DNA from 4 places in the Mesorhizobium sp. BH1-1-5 genome. Region 3 is predicted to be linked to each of the others. Evidence: riboswitches for the same ligand, from Rfam matches in the RefSeq annotation. Region 3 holds a riboswitch; each other region holds the start of a gene.
The links. Region 3 has a riboswitch for cobalamin ahead of LB572_RS20730 (CbtB domain-containing protein). Riboswitches for the same ligand answer to the same signal wherever they lie in the genome.
Positions count from the first base shown of each region.

Region 1: it holds a riboswitch for cobalamin, as region 3 does, so the genes downstream of both, LB572_RS04545 (DUF1636 family protein) here and LB572_RS20730 (CbtB domain-containing protein) in region 3, are expected to answer to the same signal.
Region 2: it holds a riboswitch for cobalamin, as region 3 does, so the genes downstream of both, LB572_RS27380 (CbtB domain-containing protein) here and LB572_RS20730 (CbtB domain-containing protein) in region 3, are expected to answer to the same signal.
Region 4: it holds a riboswitch for cobalamin, as region 3 does, so the genes downstream of both, bluB (5,6-dimethylbenzimidazole synthase) here and LB572_RS20730 (CbtB domain-containing protein) in region 3, are expected to answer to the same signal.

Region 1 is NZ_JAIUIM010000003.1:41,322-47,072, forward strand. Features, by position in the region: gene LB572_RS04530 (FecCD family ABC transporter permease) at 1-13, opposite strand, end outside; gene LB572_RS04535 (ABC transporter substrate-binding protein) at 43-990, opposite strand; gene LB572_RS04540 (ABC transporter ATP-binding protein) at 1,024-1,812, opposite strand; gene LB572_RS04545 (DUF1636 family protein) at 1,809-2,195, opposite strand; cobalamin riboswitch at 2,285-2,491, opposite strand; partial or broken gene LB572_RS04550 (helix-turn-helix domain-containing protein) at 2,724-3,170, shown strand; gene LB572_RS04555 (helix-turn-helix domain-containing GNAT family N-acetyltransferase) at 3,288-4,223, opposite strand; gene LB572_RS04560 (alanine racemase) at 4,562-5,698, opposite strand; gene LB572_RS04565 (D-arabinono-1,4-lactone oxidase) at 5,695-5,751, opposite strand, start outside.
Region 2 is NZ_JAIUIM010000026.1:45,563-51,313, forward strand. Features, by position in the region: gene LB572_RS27355 (outer membrane protein) at 1-426, shown strand, start outside; gene LB572_RS27360 (hypothetical protein) at 619-840, opposite strand; gene arsC (arsenate reductase (glutaredoxin)) at 1,095-1,505, opposite strand; gene LB572_RS27370 (PilZ domain-containing protein) at 1,935-2,207, opposite strand; gene LB572_RS27375 (histidine phosphatase family protein) at 2,355-2,930, opposite strand; adenosylcobalamin (AdoCbl) riboswitch at 3,016-3,159, shown strand; gene LB572_RS27380 (CbtB domain-containing protein) at 3,160-3,369, shown strand; gene LB572_RS27385 (CbtA family protein) at 3,590-4,330, shown strand; gene LB572_RS27390 (hypothetical protein) at 4,487-5,056, shown strand; partial or broken gene LB572_RS27395 (VOC family protein) at 5,071-5,472, shown strand; gene LB572_RS27400 (DMT family transporter) at 5,714-5,751, shown strand, end outside.
Region 3 is NZ_JAIUIM010000015.1:106,643-112,393, forward strand. Features, by position in the region: gene copC (copper homeostasis periplasmic binding protein CopC) at 316-684, shown strand; gene copD (copper homeostasis membrane protein CopD) at 765-1,649, shown strand; gene LB572_RS20725 (histidine phosphatase family protein) at 1,657-2,244, opposite strand; adenosylcobalamin (AdoCbl) riboswitch at 2,348-2,429, shown strand; gene LB572_RS20730 (CbtB domain-containing protein) at 2,474-2,683, shown strand; gene LB572_RS20735 (CbtA family protein) at 2,696-3,436, shown strand; gene LB572_RS20740 (hypothetical protein) at 3,443-4,069, shown strand; gene LB572_RS20745 (PepSY-associated TM helix domain-containing protein) at 4,136-5,536, opposite strand; gene LB572_RS20750 (SCO family protein) at 5,689-5,751, opposite strand, start outside.
Region 4 is NZ_JAIUIM010000023.1:64,963-70,713, forward strand. Features, by position in the region: gene dxs (1-deoxy-D-xylulose-5-phosphate synthase) at 1-230, opposite strand, end outside; gene LB572_RS26085 (pirin family protein) at 358-1,278, opposite strand; gene LB572_RS26090 (DUF2277 domain-containing protein) at 1,288-1,554, opposite strand; gene LB572_RS26095 (exodeoxyribonuclease VII small subunit) at 1,746-1,997, opposite strand; gene LB572_RS26100 (histone deacetylase family protein) at 2,001-2,927, opposite strand; cobalamin riboswitch at 3,043-3,219, shown strand; gene bluB (5,6-dimethylbenzimidazole synthase) at 3,262-3,993, shown strand; gene LB572_RS26110 (hypothetical protein) at 3,994-4,977, opposite strand; gene LB572_RS26115 (TetR/AcrR family transcriptional regulator) at 5,210-5,751, opposite strand, start outside.

The DNA of each region.
Region 1 (5,751 bases), on a different contig from region 3:
CGCCCAGCGCCATCGCCAGGACGAAGGGCTTGCGGTGTGGTCTCAAAACGCTTCCGGATGCATGGCCCTGGCGATCTTGCCGATCGCCTCGATATTGGCGGGTCCGGGCGTCAGCTCGGCGTAGCGCAGCGCAACGAAGCGCTCGTTCCTGACGGCGTCCGTCTCTTTCATCGCCGGGTGGACTTTAAGGAAATCGAGCAGCTTCCTGTAGCCGCCGCCATCCTGGTAATCGAGCAGGATCAGGAACTGCGGATTGCGCGAGGCGACCGTTTCCCAGTCGGTGTTGCCCCAGCTCGTCTCCATGTCGGCCATGATGTTCTCGCCGCCCGCGGCAGCGATCATGGCGTTGGGAATGGCGAACTTGCCGGCGGTGAAGGGCTTGTCCTCGCCGGAATCGTAGAGGAACACGCGCGTGCCCTTGGCGCTGCCCACTTTCGCGGTGATGCCGGCGAGCTCGGCCTTCCAGCCGTCGACCAGCTTTTCGGCCTCCGCCTCCTTGCCGAAGATCTTGCCCAGCTTCTCGACGTCGCCGTAGAGCAGGTCCATCGAGGCGGCGGGACGGTTCTTGTCGAGATGGACGCAGCTCTCGGTCAGCACCAGCGTCTTGATGCCATGTGGGGCAAGCGTGTCGGGGGTGACCTCGCCGCCCGGCTTCATGCCGTAGTACCAGCCGGCGAAGAAGAAATCCGGCTGCACGGCGACGAGGTTTTCAAGCGTCGGATATTTCGGCGCCAGCTCCGGGATGGCGCCCTGCTCGGCCTTGAACTCCGGGCCGACCTTGTACCAGCCGGTGATGCCGGTCAGCCCGACGATCGACGGCTGCAGCTTCAGCGCGAAGGCCATCTCGGCCATGTTGAGGTCCTGGATTACAGCGCGTTTCGGCGGCGCGTCGAAGGTGAGCGGCTTGCCGCAGCTGTCGACGGTGACTGGGAAAGCGAAGGCGGCCGGGGCGACGAGCGACAGGGCCAGCGACAAAGCGAGGCGTTTCACGGAATGATGCTCCTTGTTTTGGGGTGGGCAGGTTCAGGATGGCGACGACGCGCGCGTGGGCAGCTCGAAAACGGTGAGCTCGCGGTCCTCGGTCGGGTGCCGCAGGCGCAGCACATCGATGCCGAACACCTCGCGGATAAGCGGCTGCGCCAACGCCTCGCGCGGCGGCGCCAGCGCATGCAGCCGGGCGTTGCTCATCACCGCGACGCGAGTGGCGAAGGGCGCCACAAGCGCGAGGTCGTGCAGCACGGCGACCACGGTCATGTTGAATTCGGCCACCAGCTCGAGCAGTTCTGCGCGGGCGCGCGGGTCAAGGTGATTGGTCGGCTCGTCGAGGAACAGGATCTTCGGCTCTTGCGCGATGGCACGGGCGAGCTGCGCGCGCTGGCGCTCGCCGCCGGAGAGCGAGCCGATGGCGCGCGCAAGCAATGGCAAGAGCCCGGTTCGGCGCAGCGCCTCGACGACGATGTCGCGGTCGTCGTGCCGGCGCCTCAGGCCGGCGTGCGGGACGCGGCCAAGCTCGACATAGTCGATGAGCGCCAGCCGTGGATCGGGCTGGTCGGTCTGGCCGACGACGGCGATGCTGAGCGCCCGCTCGGCGGCGGTGATCCTGTCCAGCCGGCGCCCGGCCAAGCGAACCTCGCCGCGGCTCGGCGACAACGCCCCGCACAACATGCGCAGCAGCGTCGTCTTGCCGGCGCCGTTCGGGCCGATGATGGCAAGGCGCTCACCCGCCGCCAGCGACAGGCTGAGATCCTCGACCAGGGTCCGGCCGTTTGCCGTGGCGCGCAGATCGCGGGCTTCGAGCAGGGGCGCGCTCACCGGACTTGCTCCGTTGCCTTACCCGCGGTGGGGATGCGCGCCAGTATCTTGCCGGCGAGCCTTGCCGGACGCTGGCCGGAATTGCACCAGCCGTCGGGCAGCGAGGCATAGAGCCTGGCGAATTCGACCAGCGGGCCGGCATCGGTGCCCCTGTCGATGGAACCGAAGAGATAGGTGGCTTTGCCTTGCGCCTTGAAGGCCACGGTCAGCGGCCGCGCGCAGCCGGCCATGCAGTCGATGGTCTCGATGGCAAAGGAAGGTGTCTGCCGCAAGGAGAGCCTGGAGCGAAGGTCGGCGCATAAATCCCCGCCGGACCTCAGCCCGGTCAGGGTGTCGCGGCACAGCGAACAGACGATGATACGATGGCTTGAGGCTTCCAACATTTCCGTCACTTTCCAAAATGGCGACGGAAGGATGCTGGGCGAGCCGGCCGACAGGACGGTGCCCGCGTCTCCTCCCGGCACACCCCGTCCGGTCAACTCGTGTCGATGGCAGGTCTCCTGGCTCGCGGGTCGCTGCGCCATCCGCCTTCCCAGCCTTGCCGGCCAGTGGCATTTCGGATGGAGCTCGCCGCTCACAGTTGCGGGGGCAGCCACGGGTTCGACCCAAAGCGGATCTCACCGTGTTCCCTTTTCACCCCTCGCCTTGCGGCTCGGGGACCATGACGCAGCCATCGTAGGTTGTCGCCGTCCGAGTCGCAACGGGCCTCTGTCCGCTCCTTGCGCGAGAGACGTGGCGGGATCGTCGTGTCGTTGCCGCAAGTTTCTGACCCTTTTTGATATGTAATAACATTACCAACTAGCCTACGCTACTTGGCCTGTCAACGTCGTTCGACTTCGCTTGAAACGCAATTTCGATCAAACTGGCGCGCGGCGCGGCGGCTAGGGTCGGCCTGCCAAATGCGAGGAACCATGAACCCGACCGAGAAAGCGCTGTGGTTTGTCGAAAGCCACCTGCCCGACGCCATCAGCCTCGACGAAATAGCGGCAAGCAGTGGCGTGTCGCGCTTCCATGTGACGCGCGCCTTCGGCGCGGCCACGGGACGATCGGTCATGGGCTATATGCGGGCGCGCCGCCTGAGCGAAGCGGCGCGCAAGCTGGCCGGCGGCGCGCCCGACATTCTTTGCGTCGCGCTCGATGCCGGCTACGGCTCGCATGAGGCGTTCACGCGGGCTTTTCGCGAGCAATTCGGCACCACGCCGGAGTTGGTGCGCGCGCAAGGCTCGACCCAAAACCTCGACCTCGTGGAGCCCATTCTGATGGACAGTTCGCTTCTCACCGCACTCGAGCCGCCGCGCTTCGAGACCAGCCGCCCCTTCCTCATCGCCGGCCTCGGCGAGCGTTATCGGGCGGGAACGGAGCTTCCATAAGGCGGAAGGGAGCGGACTTACCGGGTGCCGCTCCAGGTCCTTTTCGACCATTTCGTGATAGCATTGCAGACTGGTTCGGGCAAACGCTGCTGGGCGACCCGCGAACTAAAGCTCCAGGTTCCAGGTCTGGCCGACCAAGTCCTTGCCGAAGGAATGATGGCGTTCCTCGTCGACCAGCCTGAAGCCCGCTTCCTGGTAGATGCGGCGGGCCGCGCCCAATATGTCGTTGGTCCAAAGCGTCAGCGTCCGATAGCCCTTGGCGCGAGCGAAGGTGATGCACTCGTCGACCAGCCGCGCGCCGATGCCGAGGCCGCGCGCCGATGGTTCGACATAAAGCAGCCTGAGCTTCGCGACCTTGGGCGATTTGCGCACGACGAAGACCGAGCCGACCACCTCGCCTTCGCGCTCGGCGATCCAGCTTCGCTCCCATTGCGGGACGAAGTTCTTGACGAACTCGCCGAGGATCTCAGCGACCAGCGCCTCGAAGGTCTCGTCCCAGCCATATTCCTGCGCATAGAGCATCCCCTGGCGACGCGTGACCCAGCCGATGTCGCCGACCTGCAACGGCCGCAGGATATACGGCACCTTCGGTTCGGGCCTGTCGCCAAGCAGATCGTGGACGGTGCGCATGGCCTTGACCAGCCGCTCCTGGTCGGCCGGCGCCAGGCGATCGAGCAGCGCGCGCACCTGGTCGTGCGAATCCTGGTTGAGCGGCGCGAAGGCCTGGCTGCCCGCCAGCGTCAGCGCGATCGAGGCGCGGCGCGCGTCGGCCTCGCTTGCCTCGCGCTCGACCAAGCCGCGTTCCTCGAATTTTTTGAGGAGACGGCTGACATAGCCGGGGTCGAGGCCGAGATCGCGCACCAGGTCGCTGGCGACCAGCCCGTCACGATTGGCAAGTTCATAAAGCACCCGCGCCTCGGTCAGCGAGAACGGGCTCTTCAGCAGGCCTTCGTCGAGCAGGCCGATCTGTCGCGTGTAGAAGCGGTTGAAGGCGCGCACCGTATCGATGCGTTCCTTGCCGGGATGATCGTGGATGGTCATGGGAAGTCCTCCTGTCTTGGACAGGATCAATCATTTAGTTGACTGAGTCAATAAAATGCTTGTGGCGAGCCGCCTCACAACTTCGTCATTCCAGGGCGGAGCAAGGAGCGGAGCGACGCGCGCAGACCCTGGAATCCATGCCGGGACGGTGGTCAGGGAGTGCTACGCCGCAGAACGGAGTTCATGGACCCTGCATCAGGTGCCAAGGATCCAATTCGTTGCATAGCGGAAAGGTAACGGAATGGATTCTAGGGTCTGCGCTCCGCTTCGCGTCGCTACGCCCTGGAATGACGAGGTTGCCGGAAGGCCAGCGCCAAGTACGCCCGCAGTGGTGCCCCTCACCCCATCGGCAGAACCGGCCAGAACTCCACGATCCGTCCGCCGGCGAACACCGCAATCGCACCGAAATGCTGGAGCACGGCCTCGCTCTGCGTCGGCCGCAGAAAGGCATAGTCTCCCGGCTTCACGTCCACTCTCGCCGGCAAGCCCATCAATTGCTGGTTGGAGGAAAGGCCCATCAGGCCGTTCGGCTTCATGCCTTCGGGAAACACCGGCTCGGCCATCCACTTGCCGCCATAGAGGTAGCAGCCCTTGCGCGGAAAGAGGCCAAGCGCCTGCAAGGCCGTGGACAACCACGCGGGTCCCGGCAGCAGCGCATCACCCGTCTTCAGGATCGGCGTTGTGATGAAGGCGGCTGGCTGGAGGCCGTCCAGGCCGGGCGTGTCGAAATCCTTGGGCAGCACGAAGGCCGAGCCCATCGAGACTTCGTTGGCGACTGCCGCGCCATGCAGCAGCGCCGTCTTCGAGCCGCCGATGTTGAGGATGCGGCGCTGGTCTGGCTCCAGCGCCGCGACGAACTCCGCGGCCTTGGCCGAGGCCTGCTTCAGCGCCTTGGCCGCTCCACCGAACAGACCAGGAATCTCCGGCGCATGCGCCTCATAGGCCATGATGCCTTCGCAGTGCAGGCGCTCCGGTATCGTCAGCGCCTTGATCTGCGCGGGGTCTGCAAAACCGCCGCGATGCAGGCCGACATCCACCTCGAAGGCAAAGCGCAATTCGGTGTCGAGCGCGGCGGCCATGGCGCCATATTCGGCTAGCCTCTCCGATGTGTCGATCAGCCAGCAGACGCGCGACCACCAGCCAGCGCCGCCCCTGGTCAGCGCGGCCTTGGCGGCACCGACCGGCATCGGCTTGCCGTAGAGCAAGTCGCCCTCGGGAAAGGCGTCAAGCACGGCCTGCGACACCGGCGGATGGAAGGTCATGAAGCGGTCGGTGCCAAGCGCCCTGGCGATATGCGAAAGCAGCGGCACGCAAGGCAGCGACTTGTCGACCAGCCGCACGCCAAGGCCTGGCGCCAGCCTATCCTTCACCAGCGCGATGTTGCGGTCCAGCCGGTCGCGGTCGAGCACCAGGCAGGGCCGGAAAATGTCGGCGGCCCTCAATGCTTCGGACAGGGCAGCAAAATAGGCGTTCATGGTTGGATGCCGAACAGGCCGGCCATATAGGGCGAGACGAAACGGTTTTGCGG
Region 2 (5,751 bases), on a different contig from region 3:
TGGGTGATCGGTGCCGTGGCGGACATCGCCGCATCCAGCTACGGCGCTTCGGTAACGGCCTCGGTGGACGGCACCGAGATCTTCAATGGCGAAGTGGACGTCAAATATCTTGGCACCGTGCGCGCGCGGCTGGGGCACGCCTGGGACCGCACGCTCGTCTACGGCCATGGCGGCCTCGCCTTCGGCAAGACCGAGCAGACGCTGACCGTTGGCGGGACGACTGTGTTCAACGAGGAGCAGACACGCGCCGGCTGGACGATCGGCGCAGGCCTCGAGCACGCCATCACCGATCGCATCTCCTTCGGCACCGAATATGCCTATGTGGACCTTGGCTCGAAGCAGATACTCGACAATGGCGAGGGGCTGACGATCAAGGACGACGTCGCTTTCCACACGCTGAAGGCCTTCGTGAATTTCCGTTTCTAAGCGCGTCGCGATCTTTCGGATTCGCTACTCGTTTCAAGTCTTGTTCGATCCATGCCGCTCAGCCAAACCACGGCGCACTTTGAGCGACATGCATCGGCGCAATTCGTGGAAAGATGTGCGGCGACAGGCCGCCCGGCGAATAAAAAGCCCGCTTCGGCATGCCGAAGCGGGCGCAGATTTCTGACTGCAAGCTTACTTGCAGTCTTTCAGCATCTTCAGCGCCTTTTCGGCATTGGCCTGGGACGTGTAGGCCTTCGTCCCGGCGTCGGTCAGTTTCTTGCCGTCGGGTTTCGTGGAAACCACCGAGCATTTCTTGGTCGTGGCATCCTTTGCCACCCAATACTGCGTGGCCGCAAATGCCGGCATGCTGAAAAGCGCAACAACCGAAGCTGCAACCAGAACCTTGCGAATCATAGCGTTCTCCCAAGTTGAATTCGGCTCGGCCCACTCATCCGGAAGTGCCCATCACGCGGATAGCCGAGCCGAACCGCTGGCGAGCCGTATCGCGAATTAACCGCCAAGGGCAATTTACAAAAATGTAAAGTTCGGCAGGGCTGCGGCGACACGCTGCGCCCGCCCCTTTTCGCGTCATATCGGCGTGACGCCAGCCGAATGCCGCAAGCGCTTCGCCGGCATCGCGGGTACCCAGCGCATCGGGACGACCTGCATCAAGCCGGCGGCGTATAGGCGACCTTCTCGCCATCCTCCTTGACGAATTCATGCACCGGATTGTCGAGCAGCGGCAGCACCACCTCCGATGGCCGACATAGCCTTGTGCCCTTCGGCGTTTCGACAATCGGCCGGTTGATCAGGATCGGATGGGCGAGCATGAAATCGATCAGCTCGTCATCGCTCCATCTCGGATCGGCGAGGCCGAGTTCGGCGTAGGGCGTCCCCTTCTCCCGCAACAGCTCGCGCGCAGAGATCCCCATCGCCGCAACCAGTTCCAGCAGCCGCCCGCGGCTTGGCGGCGTCTTCAGATACTCGACCACAACCGGCTCCTCGCCGCTGGCGCGGATTATGGCGAGCGTGTTGCGCGAGGTGCCGCAAGCGGGATTGTGATAGATCGTGATCGTCATGGCTATGCTTTCAGTGGCTGATATTACTGAACGGTTTGGGGTCCACCATGGAACTGCATCGCCCAGCTTAGCTAAGCCTGGTTGGCGGCGCCGTCGAGGTCGAGCTGTCGACACGACCTTCAAGCTGCAAGCCGCGTGACCTCTGGCTTAGGCAACAGGCAGCGGCAAGCCAGCCTTGCTGCCGCGCGAGCCGCTGCTGCTGCGACGGTCGGTCGGGCTGCTAAAATCTGATCATGCCATTGGCCTGCAACAGGTAAAGGCCCACGAGAACGATGGCGATCAGCGCCACCCAAACGGCTGTCCTGCTCATTCGTAAATCCCTGTCGATCGGCAGCAATGAACGCGCTCGCGCCGGTTGCGTTCCATGCGTGCCCGGTTGCACGTCACCCAGGGCAGGATCAAATGACGAATTGGTGAGACGGCCGCGCGTCAGTCCTTCGGCGCGTTGCTGTAGAGCGCCACGCCGACGCGGTCGTTGCGCCGCCATCGTACCAGGGCGCGATAGGCCATGTCGTCGGCCGGAACCTCGAGCAGGAAGCGGTCCGGGATGTTCACATCGGCGGCGATACGCAATTCGGCACCCTGCTCATGCTGATTCCTGACCGAGCAGCCGATCCTGACGCCATTGACGACGATCGTGGCTTCCTTGAGCACGAATTCGCGCACATGAAGACGGCGCTCGGTCTCGGGATAATCGGCCATATCCGGCGGGCTCCTCGGGCGAGGCTCTTCTCGCCACGGGGCAGCACCATAGCGGCGAGGCGTTTCCGTTCCGTTAGCGATCACTGAAACGGCGAAGCTCGTCCTGGCCCCGCTGCGGCTCCTCCGCAGGAGAGTGGTTCTCCGGCGCTATTTCGCGCCGGGGGCGAACCCGCTCGCATGCAGCACCCAGCGGCGGCCGTCACTGCGGAACTCGGTGTGCGACAGCGGCTCGATGTCGACCTTCCAGACCGAGGAGAGCGGTGCACCCAGCACATGCACCATGGCGGCGCGGATCGGCACGGCATGCGTGAGCGCCATGGTGTGGCCGCCCTCGGAGGCCAGGTGTTCCATCAGCGCGGCGACGCGCCGGACGACGGCGGCAAGCGATTCGCCGCCATGGGGCGCCGCGTCCGCGTCGGCGAACCAGGCCGCCATGCCTTCCGGGTCCTCTGCCTGCACCTCTTCGAAGCTTCGGCCGGCCCAGCGCCCGAAATCCTGCTCGCCAAGCAGCGGCTCGACCGTCGCATCAAGGCCGAGCGCCTCGGCCGTCTGCCGCGCGGCCAGCGCCGGGCTTGTCCAGACGCGGTCGGCGCGGCGCAGCGAAGCGGCCACCGCGACGGCGCGATCGAGGGCTCGCGGCTCCAGCGCCTCGTCACGCGGAAAGCGCCCCTTGCGCGTGGCCTGCGTCGCGCCGCTTGCGATCATCGTCAGGCGGGCGAGCATCCCAAAACTCCGTGGTCCAGTGAAATTTCGGCCGCGCGAAGCCGTGTTGGCCATTAGATGTCGTTGACAGGCGAACGAAGTGCTGACAAGTGTTTTAGCGCTATACGGGATTGGAAGCCGGTGCGAATCCGGCACGGTCGCGCCACTGTGATCGGCATCAGCCGAAAGTCAGGCCTTATTCCGCAGCATTGTTCGATCAACGGGACGCAGTATCCCACGGGAGGTCCATATGTCCGACACCACCTTCGCCCCCAGCTACGGTCCGGTTGCGATTCCGGTTCGCGAGCTTCTGCCCTGGGCTATCTTCGGCGGGCTGCTTTTGATGCTGGCCATCTATTTCGTCGGGGCTGAAGAAGGCGCGACGTCGCTGATCCGCGGCACGGCGGTGCACGAATTCGTGCATGACGGCCGCCACCTGCTCGGCTTCCCCTGCCACTAAAGCGGCTCGGCATCGCCGAACTCGCTTTCGATTCTGGTCTAACGCGATTCCGGACGGAAAACCGGCACGCAGTTTTCCTGGAATTGCTTGGTTGGTTGAACGCAATTCCGGACGGAAAACCGCTACGCACTTTTCCTGGAATTGTTTGGTTGGTTGAACGCAATTCCGGACGGAAAACCGCTACGCACTTTTCCTGGAATTGCTCAGAGGGATAAGTGACATGGTTGGAAAACTTTTGCTGCGCGGCATGCTTGTCGGGCTGGTTGCGGGGATTCTGGCGTTCGCCTTTGCCCGCGTCTATGGCGAGCCGCAGGTCGACAAGGCAATCGCCTTCGAGGAATCACAGGCCCAGGCCGCCGGCGAGGCACCGGAGCCCGAGATGGTCAGCCGCTCCACGCAGGCCGGCATCGGTCTCGCAACCGGCGTGCTGGTCTACGGCGCCGCGCTCGGCGGACTGTTCTCGCTGGTCTTTGCCTATGCCTATGGCCGTCTGGGCTCGCTTGGGCCGCGTGGCACGTCGGCGCTGATCGCGGTGCTCGGCTTCCTGGCCGTGATCGTGGTGCCCAGCCTCAAATATCCGGCCAACCCGCCCGCGGTCGGCAATGCCGAGACCATCGGCTACCGCACCGAGCTGTTCTTCATCATGATCGTGGTCTCGATCGCGGCCATGGTGGCGGCGGTGGGGTTGGCCCAACGGCTGTGGAAGCAGCTCGGCGCCTGGAACGCCTCGATCGTCGCGGGCCTCGCCTTCCTCGTCGTCTTCGCGCTGGTGAAGGCAGCGCTTCCCGACATCAACGAAGTGCCTGAAAACTTCTCGGCGACGGTGCTTTGGCAGTTCCGTGTCGCCTCGCTCGGCATCCAGCTCGTGCTCTGGACCGTCGTCGGGCTCGGCTTCGGCGCGGTTGCCGAGCGCGTGGTGGCGGTGCGCGACCAGCGCGGCCCTGCCCGGCGCTACGCCTGAAATCCGATGTACCGGCCGCCACGGTTCCTCGCCCTGGCGGCCAAATTGGCTCAACGGTCGATACGACCGCTGAACCACTTTGGTCTTTTGTTTTCTCGCAACTCCGGACGGAAAACCGCGGCACACTTTTCCTGGAATTGCTCGGCTGCGCTGCTGTTGGCACTTCTGGCCACGGCATCGGCGCAAGCGCATAGTGGCTCCTCGACCCCGCCTCCCCCCGGCATCCAGATCCCCAGCCTCACACACGGCCAGATGGCGGTGATCGCGCGCTACCGCGGCGACATTCTCGCACTTGCGCAAGCACAGACCGTGACCGACCCGACCTTCCGGCGGCTCTACAATCACGGCAACCTGCAATTCACATACTGCCTATGGGGCCTGATGCCGGGCAGCCTCGGCGACGAGGAAAGCCCGTTCAACGAATGCAGCCATGCCTATCTCGCCACCGCCAAGGCGCTGCTGACCTATATGGCGACGATGCCGTCGGCCGCGCACGAGGCAAAGGCGCTGATCTCCGCCATCGATGCCGACATGGTGCGCAGCGGCGCCTCCTGGATCCTGTGCCAGTACAGCGGCGAGGCCTTCAGCACCGGCGCGGTCGTCGAGCCCAGATGGCGGGAGATGGTCTTCCATCTGCCGAGCCTGGCGGTCGTGCTGGCCATGATCGCGGCTCTGATGACGGCCGCGTGGTCGATCTTCGGTGCGAGACGCGCACGCGCGGTCTGACTGGCTCAGGCCGGCTGACCCAGATGCTCTTCCTCAATCTGCCGGTGCGCGATCTGCAGGCAGCGACCAAGTTCTATCTCGCGATCGGCGGCAAGCTCAATCCGCAGTTTTCGAATGATCAGGCCAGCTCGATCATGTTCTCCCAAACGATCGGGATCATGTTGCTGACGCATCAACACTACAGCCAGTTCACAGCCCGGCCGATCGGCGACGCCAAGCGCGAGAGCCAGATGCTGATCGCGCTGACCGTCGACAGCAAGGACGCGGTCAATGCGGTGATCGAGAAAGGCGTTGCGGCAGACGGCCGTGCCGATCCAAACCCGGTGCAGGATCTCGGTTTCATGTTCAACCGCCACATCGAAGATCCGGACGGCAATGTTTGGGAGTTCCTGTGGATGAATCCCGCAGCCATGCAGCAGCCATGCAATAGAGCGCCTGTAGCGCCCCCGTACTGGAATGACGCCCTGGAAGCGACGGGCAGCAGCACCCTCGCTTCCATGTCCGGGCAATGCCTGCAGTCGTCCTCGACCAACCTTGGCATCCCTGTGTCCGCGCCCACGCCTGGGGCGTGCCGTCGCCAGTCCGGCTAGCGCATTGCGGCGCGCTGGCGTAAGCATCGGCATCGTCCGGCCTCCGGATTCGCAGCCGCCAGCAGCCATGTTCGCCCCCGAAGCCTTTGCCGTCACCGCCGCTAT
Region 3 (5,751 bases):
CGACTCTTCGCATGAGGGCGGATATAGTTGTGACTGCTGCCTGTCCGGATGCGATCTCGGAACGGCCATCATCCCCGAAGCGGACAGCGTCGGCGCCGCGCCGATCACCTACCTGCTAGTTTCCGATGACAAGCGGCTCGCCGTCGCGCCAGTCCGTGGTCAGAAACTGGGACCTCTCGGTCCGCGCGGCCCGCCGTCCCCCGGCTCCCATCATCTTGCAAAGCCTGTCCGGGCTTCGGCAGGGCAAATCACAAAATCAAATTCACGGTTCGATTGGGCTGAGCCAAGGCCACCTGAAAACAAGGAATCAAAATCATGCGTAATGTCATTCTCTCCGCCGCCTTTGCGGCTGTCTCCTCTGTCACGCTCTCAGGCGTCGCTTATGCACACGCCCATCTGGAGGCCGCGCAACCCCCGGTCAACGGCACGGTGAAACAAGCCCCCACCGAACTTGACCTCAAGTTCAGTGAAGAACTCAATCTGAAGTTTACCGGCGTGAAGGTCACTGGGCCGGATAAGAAGGAGATCAAGACGGATGGCGACATGCTTATGGACGGCGACAAGACGTTCATGGTCAATCTCCCCGCCGGGCTCGGCGCAGGCGCCTACAAGGTCGAATGGCATGCGCTCTCGCAGGATGGCCACAAGACCCACGGCGACTACAAGTTCACCGTGAAGCCTTGAGCGCGAATGACGGGGTGCCCCGGCATTTCCGCCTGCCTTTCCATGACCGACGCTCCGTTCCTCTGCCGCTGGACTGGCCCATGAGCCCGGATGTGCTGCTTGCGGCATGCCGCTTCGTGCACGACAGTTCGCTGATGGCGCTGTGGGGTACCTCTGCCTATCTTGCGGTACTCGTGCCGCAATCCGTGGCGGAGCCGGTCGCGGGCAGGCTGACAATCTTTCGCCTCGCCGCAGTCAGCCTGACCCTGGGTACTACCTGCCTCACCCTGCCGACACAAACGGCGATGATCGGCGACGGCTGGTCCGACGCCGTGAACGGCCAGATGCTATGGGATGTTCTTGCCTCAACCAACATCGGTACGGCGTGGCTGGCTCAAGCTTTGGCCGGCGTCCTGCTTGTCGCCACGCAAATGATCGCGCCCCGCTTAAGACTGGCGACAACCGCGATCGCATCGGGGCTTGGCCTCGTCTGCCTGGCGCTTAGCGGTCATGCGGTCATGAACGAAGGGTGGCGGGGCATCGTCCACCCGCTTAACGATGCCCTGCACGTCCTGTCGGCAGGCGCCTGGGTGGGTGCGCTTTTGCCTTTGCTGCTCATCCTGGCAAGCGCCAGCAAGGCGCCTTTCGACGCCGACGCCGCGACGGCACTGCGCCGCTTCTCGAACGCCGGCCATGTCGTCGTCACCTTGGCTATTCTGTCCGGAATTGCCAACAGCTTCTTCATTGTCGGTTGGCCGTTCGGGTTGTCGTCGCCCTATCGCATGCTGCTGTCGATGAAGGTTGTCGCCGTCCTGGCCATGATTGCGATGGCGACAGCCAACCGCTACTGGTTCGTGCCGCGTATCGGTCGTGCGCACTCGACCGCACTCCATGCGATCCGAGTTGGCACCGCCATCGAGATCGTGCTCGCGCTCGCCGCGATCCTGTTCGTTTCGATTTTCGGCATGCTGGATCCGAACTCCTGATTTAGAGCTAGTCGGCGCCGGGCCGCCCGCGCGGCTGCGAACCATGGGCGCGCAGCAGCCAGCGGGTGCCGTCGCTGCGGAAATCGGTAAAGCTGAGTGGCTCGACATCGATCTTCCGGGCCGAAGAGAGCGGCGCGCCGAGGACATGAATGATCGCGGCGCGGATGATGCCTGCGTGGGTCACCGCGATGGTGTGGCCACGCTCGGCAACCAGCCGCTCCATGAGCTTTGCCGTCCGACGGGCGACGTCGGCGGGTGACTCGCCCCCTTGGGGAGCCGCATCCGGGTCCGAGAACCAGGCGGATATGCCCTGCGGATCTTCGGCCTGCACCTCTTCAAAACCCTTGCCTCCCCATTGCCCGAATTCCTGGTCAGCGAGCAACGGCTCGACCGAGCCTTCTAGTCCGAACGCCTCGGCGGTCTGGCGCGCCCGCAGCGCCGGGCTGGTCCAGACGCGGTCGGCGCGGCGCAACCCCGGGCCGACCGCGCTCGCGCGAGTGAGTGCCTGCGACTCCAGCCGCTCATCTAAAGGGAAGCGCCCCTTGCGCGCGGCAAGCGTTGCTCCACTTGCGATCATCGTCAGGCGTACGAGCATCAAAACCGCCTCTGTGGCCTAGTCGAATTGCGCGTCACGATCTCGTGTCGCTCGTTGACGATACATTGACGGCGAACGAGGCGCTGAATAGTGTCTGCGACGATACGGGATTGGAAGTCGGTGTAAATCCGGCACGGTCGCGCCACTGTGATCGGCAACAGCCGAAAGTCAGGCCTTCTTCCGTAGCATTCGTTCGATCAACGGGACGCAGTATCCCAGGAGAGGAAAAATGTCCGACACCACCTTCGCACCCAGCTACGGCCCGGTGCCGATTCCAGTCCGCGAGCTTCTGCCGTGGGCCATCTTCGGCGGCCTGCTGCTTATGTTGGCGATCTATTTCGTCGGTGCGGAAGAAGGCGCGACATCGCTGATCCGCGGCATGTATGTGCACGAATTCGTGCATGACGGCCGCCACTTGCTCGGCTTCCCCTGCCACTAAGGGAAGATTGACATGGTCGGAAAACTCTTGCTGCGCGGCATGCTCGTCGGGCTGGTCGCGGGGATTTTGGCGTTCGCCTTTGCGCGGGTCTATGGCGAGCCGCAGGTCGACAAGGCCATCGCCTTCGAGGAACAGCAGGACCAGGCCGCCGGCGTGGCGCCGGAGCCGGGGATTGTCAGCCGCGCCACGCAGGCCGGCATCGGCCTCGCCAGCGGCGTGCTGGTCTATGGCGCCGCGCTTGGCGGGCTGTTCTCACTCGTCTTCTCGTTCGCTTATGGTAGGATGGGATCGCTCGGACCCCGCGCCACCTCCGCGCTGCTGGCGCTGCTCGGCTTCTTCGCCGTGATCGTGGTTCCTGGGCTGAAATATCCGGCGAACCCGCCCTCGGTCGGCAATCCCGAAACCATCGGCTACCGCACCGAACTGTTCTTCATCATGATCGTCGTTTCGCTGGCGACGATGGTAGCGGCTGTGGGCCTCGCGCAACGGCTGTGGGACAGACTCGGCGCCTGGGATGCGACGATCGTTGCCGGCCTTGCCTTCCTCGTCGTTTTCGCGCTGGTGAAGGCCGCTCTTCCCGACATCAACGAGGTGCCGGAACAGTTCTCGGCGGTGGTGCTTTGGCAGTTCCGCGTCGCTTCGCTGGGTATTCAGCTGGTGATGTGGACCGTCATCGGGCTTGCCTTCGGTGCTGTCGTCGAGCGAGAGCTCGCGGCGCGCAACCAGCGTGGCGGCGCCCGCCGCTACGCCTGACCCGCGATGCGCTGGCCGCCTCGGTTTTTCGCCCTGGCGGCCTTCGCGCTTGTCTTCCTGCTCGCCGCCGCGCCTGCTGATGCGCACACCACGCGCTCGACGCCGCCCCCGCCCGGCATCCAGATTCCCAGCCTCACCCATGGCCAGATGGCGGTGATCGCCCGCTATCGCAGCGATATCCTCGATCTGGCTCTGCGGCAGACAGAGACCGATCCGACCTTCCGGCGCCTCTACAATCACGGCAACCTGCAATACACATACTGCCTCTGGGGGTTGATGCCGGGAAGCCTTGCCGACGAGCAGAGTCCATTTAACGAATGCAGTCATGCGTATCTGGCGACCGCCAAGGCTCTTCTCACCTACATGGCGAAGATGCCCTCGGCCCAGAACGAAGCCAAGGCGCTGATTTCCAACATCGACGCCGACATGGTGCGTAGCGGCGCCTCCTGGGTCCTGTGCCAGTTCAGCGCCGAGGGCTTCAGCACCGGCGAGATCGTCGAGCCGCGATGGCGAGGCGTTTTCTTCCACCTGCCCAGCCTTGCCGTGCTGGTGTTGGCAGCGACGGCGCTCATCGCCGCTGGCTGGTCGATCTTCGGCTCGCACGCCTCGCGAAACAGGTCAATCGCCGCATAGCGGCTCGCCGGATCTTCAAGGCCGAGGTCGCCCGCGCCAGGCGGGCGACCGTCAAGCAGTCTGCACTCAGGCCCCCGCCGGCTGTAGACCTGCTTCCTTAAACCGCTTGGGCATCAAGAAGTCGATGATTGAGAAGGCCACGATCGCCAGGCCCGTCAACGGGAAGATGATCGAGACCGCAAGCGCGATCACGATGATCGCGACCGGCGCCCTGTAGTTCTTGGGATAGAGCGGCGCCCCGAGCCGCCTAGCGGGCCTGCGCTTCCACCACATGACGACGCCGGAAAGCGCCATGGCGATGACCGACAGGCAGAACAGCACGTTGAGCGCCGTGTTCCACCAGCCGAGATTGGCCTGATGCAGAGCAATGCCCACCGCCATCGCCTTCCCGGCCAGCCCGTAGTCGGCGAAGCGCACGTCGGCGAGAATCTTGCCCGTGTAGCGGTCGATGTGGACGGTGCGATCGCCAAAGGGATCATGCGTATCGGCATCCATGGAATCGGCCGAGATCGTATAGACCCCGCCATCGTCCTGAGGCGCGTTGATGCGGAACTGCTCGGTGAAGCCGTTGGCGCGGGCGTAGCCAGCGACGGTGTCCAGATTGACGGAGCCCATCTGCAACCCGGCGGCGCCCGCCTGCGAACCCGACTTAGGCATCGGCGTCTGCTCGAGCGTCCATGGCACTTCTTTCAGCGCACCGTGATTCATTGAGGCATGGGTCTTGTCGGAGAGCGGAACATTGTCCCACTTCGCCGCCGGGAACGTGCTCCAGGCCTGTACGAACTTGGTGCCCCAGATGCCGGTCCAGGAAAGCCCCGACAGAAAGAAGAAGAACAGAACGATAGAAACATAGAAGCCGAGCGAGACGTGCAGATCCTTCCAGAACGCCCGGCCGCCCAACCCGAGGTTCGGCAGCAGGGCGCGGCCGAGCGAGCGGCCATTGCGCGGCCACCACATGTAGAGGCCGGTCAGGATCAGCACGATGCCGAGGCCAGCGGCGATCTCGAGCAGCCGGTCGCCGACATCGCCCAATAGCAGCGTGCCGTGGATATGGTCGGCCCAGTAGAACCAGGTGTCGTCCTTGACGATGGTGTCGAGCACCTTGGCCCCGTGCGGATCGACCGCCACGACATTGTCCTTGCCATTGCCGTTGACGATGAAGACGGTCGCGCGGTCTTCCTCTTTCGGTACGACCATGAGCTTGAGCGAGCCCCCCGGGATTGCCGCGACGGCGTTCTGCGACTGCGCGACATAGGAAGCGCGCTTTCCACCGGGCGCCACGTAATGCTTGGCGCCGAGGAAGGTTTCGACCGAGTTGCCGTAGACCATGATCAGCCCGGTGCAGGCGAGCACGAGCAGGAACGGGATGACGTAGAGGCCGGCATAGAAATGCCAGCGCCAGATGGCGCGATAGAGCCGGGTGCTGACAGCAGTGTCCGGCTGCGCCGTGAGCGTTGCGGTGGACATGAGTAATCTCTCCAGTATGGCGGTCCGAATGGCCGCCTGTTGCTTTGATTGGTGAAGGACGCGGCCGCGCATGCGACGCGGCAGCGTTTGTTCAGTCAGGGGCTATGCCGGCCAGCGCTTGGCGCAGCAGGACGGTGTGAAGCGGTCCGCCCTCATGTCGCTGTTCCGATCAGCCGGCGCAGCTTCTGCAGCCGCGTCGCCATGTCCTCGCCATA
Region 4 (5,751 bases), on a different contig from region 3:
TGGCCGACGTCCCAGATCAGCCGGTCGTCCGGAGTGTTGAAGACATAGTGCAGGGCAACCGTGAGCTCGACGACGCCGAGGCCGGCGCCGAGGTGGCCGCCCGTCTGCGACACGGCGTCGATGAGCTCGGCACGCAGCTCGGCCGCGAGCTGCGGCAGCGCGCTCTCATCAAGCGTCCGCAGATCCGCCGGAATGCGGACCTTATCGAGCAGCGGCGTGTCTGGCTTCACTCGGGCGCGTCCTACCTCAATTGATCGAACACGGCGCTACCAGCAAATTGCGCCATAATCATGCGCCGGAATAGGCCGCCGGTGGGCGAATGTAAATGTGTGTCCGTGACGCGAGGTTGAGCGATCCCTAGCCCTCCGGCAGCGGGATAAACTCCTCCTCATCGCCAGGAACGATATCGAAGCGGCCTGTCTTCCATTCCTGCTTGGCCTGCTCGATGCGTTCCTTCGAGGACGAGACGAAATTCCACCAGATATAGCGCTTGGAACCCAGCGAAGCGCCGCCGAACAGCATGAAATGCGCGCCGCGCTCGGAGGAAACGACGATCTCCTCGCCTGGCTTGAACACCAGCAGCCGCTCGGCCGGAAAGACATCGCCGGCGATCGAGACTTCGCCTTCCAGCGTGTAGATGGCGCGCTCCTCGGCATCGGCCGGAATTTTCACGCTGGCGCCGGCGACCAGGCGCAGATCGGCATAAAGCGTGTCCGAAGCGGTCGCCACGGGCGAGCGCAGGCCTGAGAATTCGCCGATGACGACGCGGCCGCCGACGCCCTCGGCATCGATCTCGGGCAGACGGGCCATCGAGGTGTTGGCGAAAACCGGAGCAATCTCCTCCTTGCCGTCCGGCAGCGCCAGCCAGGTCTGGAGGCCGGAGACCGACATCGGCGCGCCGCGCAGTTCTTCCGGCGTGCGCTCGGAATGGACGATGCCGCGCCCGGCGGTCATCAGGTTCACGTCGCCGGGCGCGATCACCATTTCGGTGCCGAGCGAGTCGCGATGCCTGATCTTGCCGTCGAACAGGTAAGTGACGGTGGACAGGCCGATATGCGGATGCGGGCGCACGTCGAGCGCATGGCCGGCGCGCAGGATGGCCGGGCCCATGCGGTCGAAGAAGATGAACGGGCCGACCAGACGGCGTTTTGCCGTCGGCAAGGCGCGACGCACCTCGAAACCGCCGATATCCTTGGCGTTCGGAATGACCATCAGTTCGATCTGATCGCAGGCGAAGGCATCGCCGGGTTCAGGATCGTTTCCCGGAAAGAAGCTCATGTCGGTTCCTCAGGCGAAGCGAAGCGCCGACCTGGCCTTCGCCTTGGCCGCCTCTTCCTCGCGATTGCGGGGTTCCTGGCTGGTCTCGAGCGAGTCGATCAACTCGCGCGCGATCGCTGCGATCGCCTCGACAGCATGGTGGAAAGCATGCTCGTTGCGCCTCGAAGGTTTCGTCGAGCCGCTCAGCTTGCGCACGAATTGAAGCGCTGCGTCATGCACTTCGTCATTGGTCGCCGGCGGCTCGAAATTAGCCAGGGTCTTGATGTTGCGGCACATGGCTTGAACTCCTTACCTGCTTGCTCTGCCCGGTCTGAGATCATGCACCGAGGTGTGTTGAGATTCAGGTCAGGCCGAGCCGAAAATGGTGGCTTCCGAGAACCGGAGCGGAGCGTACTTGAAGTACGTGAGCACCGGAAGCGCAGGAGGCCGCCATTTGCAGGCCGGCCTCACCTGAATATCAATACACCTCAGTCGGCGTCGAGCGGCTCCGTTCCTACCGGCTTGCCGTCGCGCGACAGCCTGATCTTCTCGACCTTGTCCTCGGCGGCCTTCAGCAGCCGGTCGCAATGCGCCTTCAACGCCTCGCCGCGCTCATAGATCCTGATCGACTGGTCGAGCGGGACGTCGCCGCGCTCCAGATCATCGACGATCTTCTCCAGCGCGTCGAGCGCCTGTTCGAAGCTCATCGCCTTGACGTCCTCATTGCCTTCCACTGCCATACCCTATCCCTTCATCAGCCGCCCGACATGGGCGGCGACTGAAAATGCCAGTCCCTGCAGATCGTAGCCGCCTTCCAGCAGGCTGACGAGCCTGTTGGAGCTGTGGCGGCTGGCGCGTTCCATCAACTGGCCGGTCGCCCAGTCGAAATCGTCCTCGGTCAGGTTGATCTCGGCGAGCGGGTCGCGATGGTGCGCGTCGAAGCCGGCGGAAATGATGATCAGGTCCGGCGCGAATGCGTCGATGGACGGCAGCACGCGCGACAGGAAGGCGTCGCGGAACAGATCGCTGCCGGTCTGCGGCGCGAGCGGCGCGTTGACGATGTTGCCGGCACCGGTCTCGCTCTTCGCCCCGGTACCCGGGTAAAGCGGCATCTGGTGCGTCGAGCAGTAAAGCACTGACGGATCGTCCCAGAAAATGTCCTGCGTGCCGTTGCCGTGATGGACGTCCCAGTCGACGATGGCGACGCGCTCGGCCTGGTGCTTCTTCTGCGCGTAGCGAGCGGCGATCGCCGCCGTGTTGAACAGGCAAAAGCCCATCGCCGTGGTCTTTTCGGCATGGTGACCAGGCGGACGGGCGGCGACAAAGACGTTGGCGGCACGGCCCTCGAAGACGTCGTCCACCGCAGCGTTGGCGCCGCCGATCGCCGTCACCACCGCCTGCCAGCTTTTCGGGCTGGCGCTGGTGTCGGCGTCGATCGAGACGATGCCGTTTTCGGGGATCGCCGCGCGCACGCGCTCGACGAAATCCTCGGGATGCGCATAGAGGATGGTTTTCTCATCGCCTTCGGGCGCCTTGACGCGGTCGAGCGCGGAAAAAGCCTCGTCGTCGAGCACGCGCTCTATGGCGCGCAGACGGTCGGGCCGCTCCGGGTGGCCGGGCGGCGTCAGGTGTTCCAGAAAGATCGGGTGCGTGTAGAGACGGGTGGCCATGGCGCCTAATCTAGGCACCGGCGGCGCGGATGACCATGTTTGAAAGCCGAATGGCTGGGGAAAATTGCGTCAGCCCGTGTCGCTGGCGCCATTGGCGCGGCCCAGACTTCGCGATAAGGTCATCTCGCTGCCTGGTGCCCGCGACGCGGGAGAATCGGGAACACGGTTGAACTCCGTGGCGTGCCCAACGCTGTAAGGGGGACCGCGCCGGCAAAGCCACTGTCGCTGACGGGAAGGCGCCGGAGCGGGACGATCCCGAGCCAGAAGACCGGCCCGGCAGACATGGTCACCCGCTTGGTCAGGCGGGAGACTGCTTGTCGCATGGGGAAAAGCGATGAAGGCAGCAGCGATCGCCGCGAGCGGCGATGATTTTGACCAATTGGCGCGCGACGCGGTCTACCGGGCCATGTTCACCAGGCGTGACGTGCGCAGCCATTTTGTATCCGACGATCTCGATGACAGTGTGCTGGCGCGGCTCATCACCGCCGCCCATCACGCGCCGTCGGTCGGCTACATGCAGCCGTGGAATTTCATCGTCATCCGCGACGCCGCACGGCGGCAGCAGGTGCGCGACCTGTTCCTCGCCGCGCGCGAGCAGGAACTGCCGGCGATGGAGGCGGAACGGCAGGCGCTCTACCGCAAGCTGAAGCTCGAAGGCATCTGCGAAAGCGCGCTCAATCTGTGCATCACCTGCGACCGGCAGCGCTCGAAGGATTCGCCGCTGGGGCGCTGGCACAACCCCGAGATGGACCTCTACAGCACCGTCTGCGCGGTGCAGAATTTCTGGCTGGCGGCGCGGGCCGAAGGCGTCGGCGTCGGCTGGGTGAGCATTATCGAAACCGAGGCGCTGAAGCGGCTTCTGTCGATCCCCGAGCATGTCACGCCGATTGCCTATCTCTGCGTCGGCCGCGTCTCGGCCTTCGCGCCGAAGCCGGACCTGGAAGCGCATGGCTGGGGCAAGCGCCTGCCCCTGCCCGAGCTGGTGATGAGCGAGACCTTTCGCGGCGCCGGCGAGGCACCGCTCAAATCGGCGATTGCGAGGCTTGGCAGCACATCGAAGCCATGATCAAGCAGCTCGGGGCGTATCCCAGCGCGAGCCGCCGCCGAAGGAGCCCAGCGCCTTGTCGCGCAACTCCCTGAACTTCGACGAGGTCTCGGCGAGCCGCCGGTCCCATTCGGGATTAGGCGTCTGGCCTTCGATCGCTTCGAAATAGACCTGCATCAGCGAAGCGATGGCGAAGGGCTCGATGAAGGCGGCCTTGAAGGCCCAGGCAAAGACGATGGCGAGCACAAAGGCCCAGCCGGCAAGCTCGCCCGGCATGACCCAAAGGATGGCGGCCGCGGGCGCCAGCATCAACAGGAAGATGACGAAGGACACGCCCCACATGATCACCGCCAGCCAGACAGCGTTCTTGACCATATGCTTGCCGTTCTGGGCGTAGAGCACGACGCCTTGCCGCGCCGTCTCGAAGGGCGAGTTCGAATTGATGCGGATGTTGTAGCCGAGGATGATCTCGTCGACATAGGTCAGCGACAGGCGGATCACCGTGTTGATGAAGCTGACCAGGCCGCTCAGGCCCGGAATAGGCAGGAATGCGGCGATGCCGCCGATCAGGCCGGTGATGGCGCGGATGGCGCCCTTGACCAGCTGGTCGACGACGAAAAGGATGTTGGCCTCGGCGAAACGCTGGGTGACCACCTCCTTCGCATAGGCGATCTGGCCCTGGCCGTCGGGCACGTCGTGGCCGTCGATCAGATGCACCATGACGGCGATATGGCCCGCTTTCAGCACATAAAGGATGTATTCGCGGATCCAGTAGACGGCGATCGAGACGACGCCGAAGCCGACCACGCCGCCCCACAGCGCAAAGGACGTCGGGCCGTCCGGATCGGTCGAGATATGGCCGACGCCGTAGCCGACGCTGGCGCCCGTGCCGGTCGCCATGATGTAGGCGACGGTGATGCCGAAATAGACGATCATGCGAAAGACGATGAACGGCCATGTCCGCATCATGATGGACACTGACCGGCCAATGCTGAAGTCCCACATGGCCCCGACTCTCCACACCCCGCGCATGACCCCGAAAATCGGAATCGATTTTCGGAAAGGGATCATGCGCCAAATCAAGTTTTACAGCGTCCTTTGCGCGTTCAAAGAACGCGCGGCGCTGTATGAGTTGGCGGTGGAGGATGCGCTTGCCCCGGCGATTGTCAATCACGGGAGGGTAGCGTCGGTCCGAAACCGGTGCACAACCCGGTGGCTTGGTTACCCAAGCGTCCGGTCAGGCCTTCTTGCGCAAGCCTTCGAGCAATTGCTTGAACGCCGCGATCGCCTTCTTCGAGGTCGCTTCGGGATCCTTGGAATTGGCGATGCGCTGCGCGGCCTGGCTGCTGGCGCCATTGATAAGCCGCGAGGTCGTCTCCGGGTCGAGGTCGGGAACGACCACGCCCTCTTCCTGCAGCGCGGTCAGGTGATCGGTCATTGAGGCCGTGCAGGCATTGGCGTTCGGCCATTGCGCCGGGTCGCCGAGCACGGCCGGCCCGTCGCGGAACATGATGCGCTGGATTTCCGGCTCCAGCGCCATCTCGATATAGGTGGTGCATTCGTCGACGAAATGCTGCCAGCGGGTCGGCGCCTTCGAGGCCACCTCGTTCACGCGCACAGCCATCTCGCCGTCGATCTCGGCGATCACCGCCTGCAGCAGCCCCTTCTTGTCGCCGAAATGATGGTAGAGCGCGCCGCGCGTGAGGCCGGCCGACGCGGTGAAATCGTCCATCGAGGCCTCGGCATAGCCGATCGTGCCAAAGGCATGGCGAGCGGCCG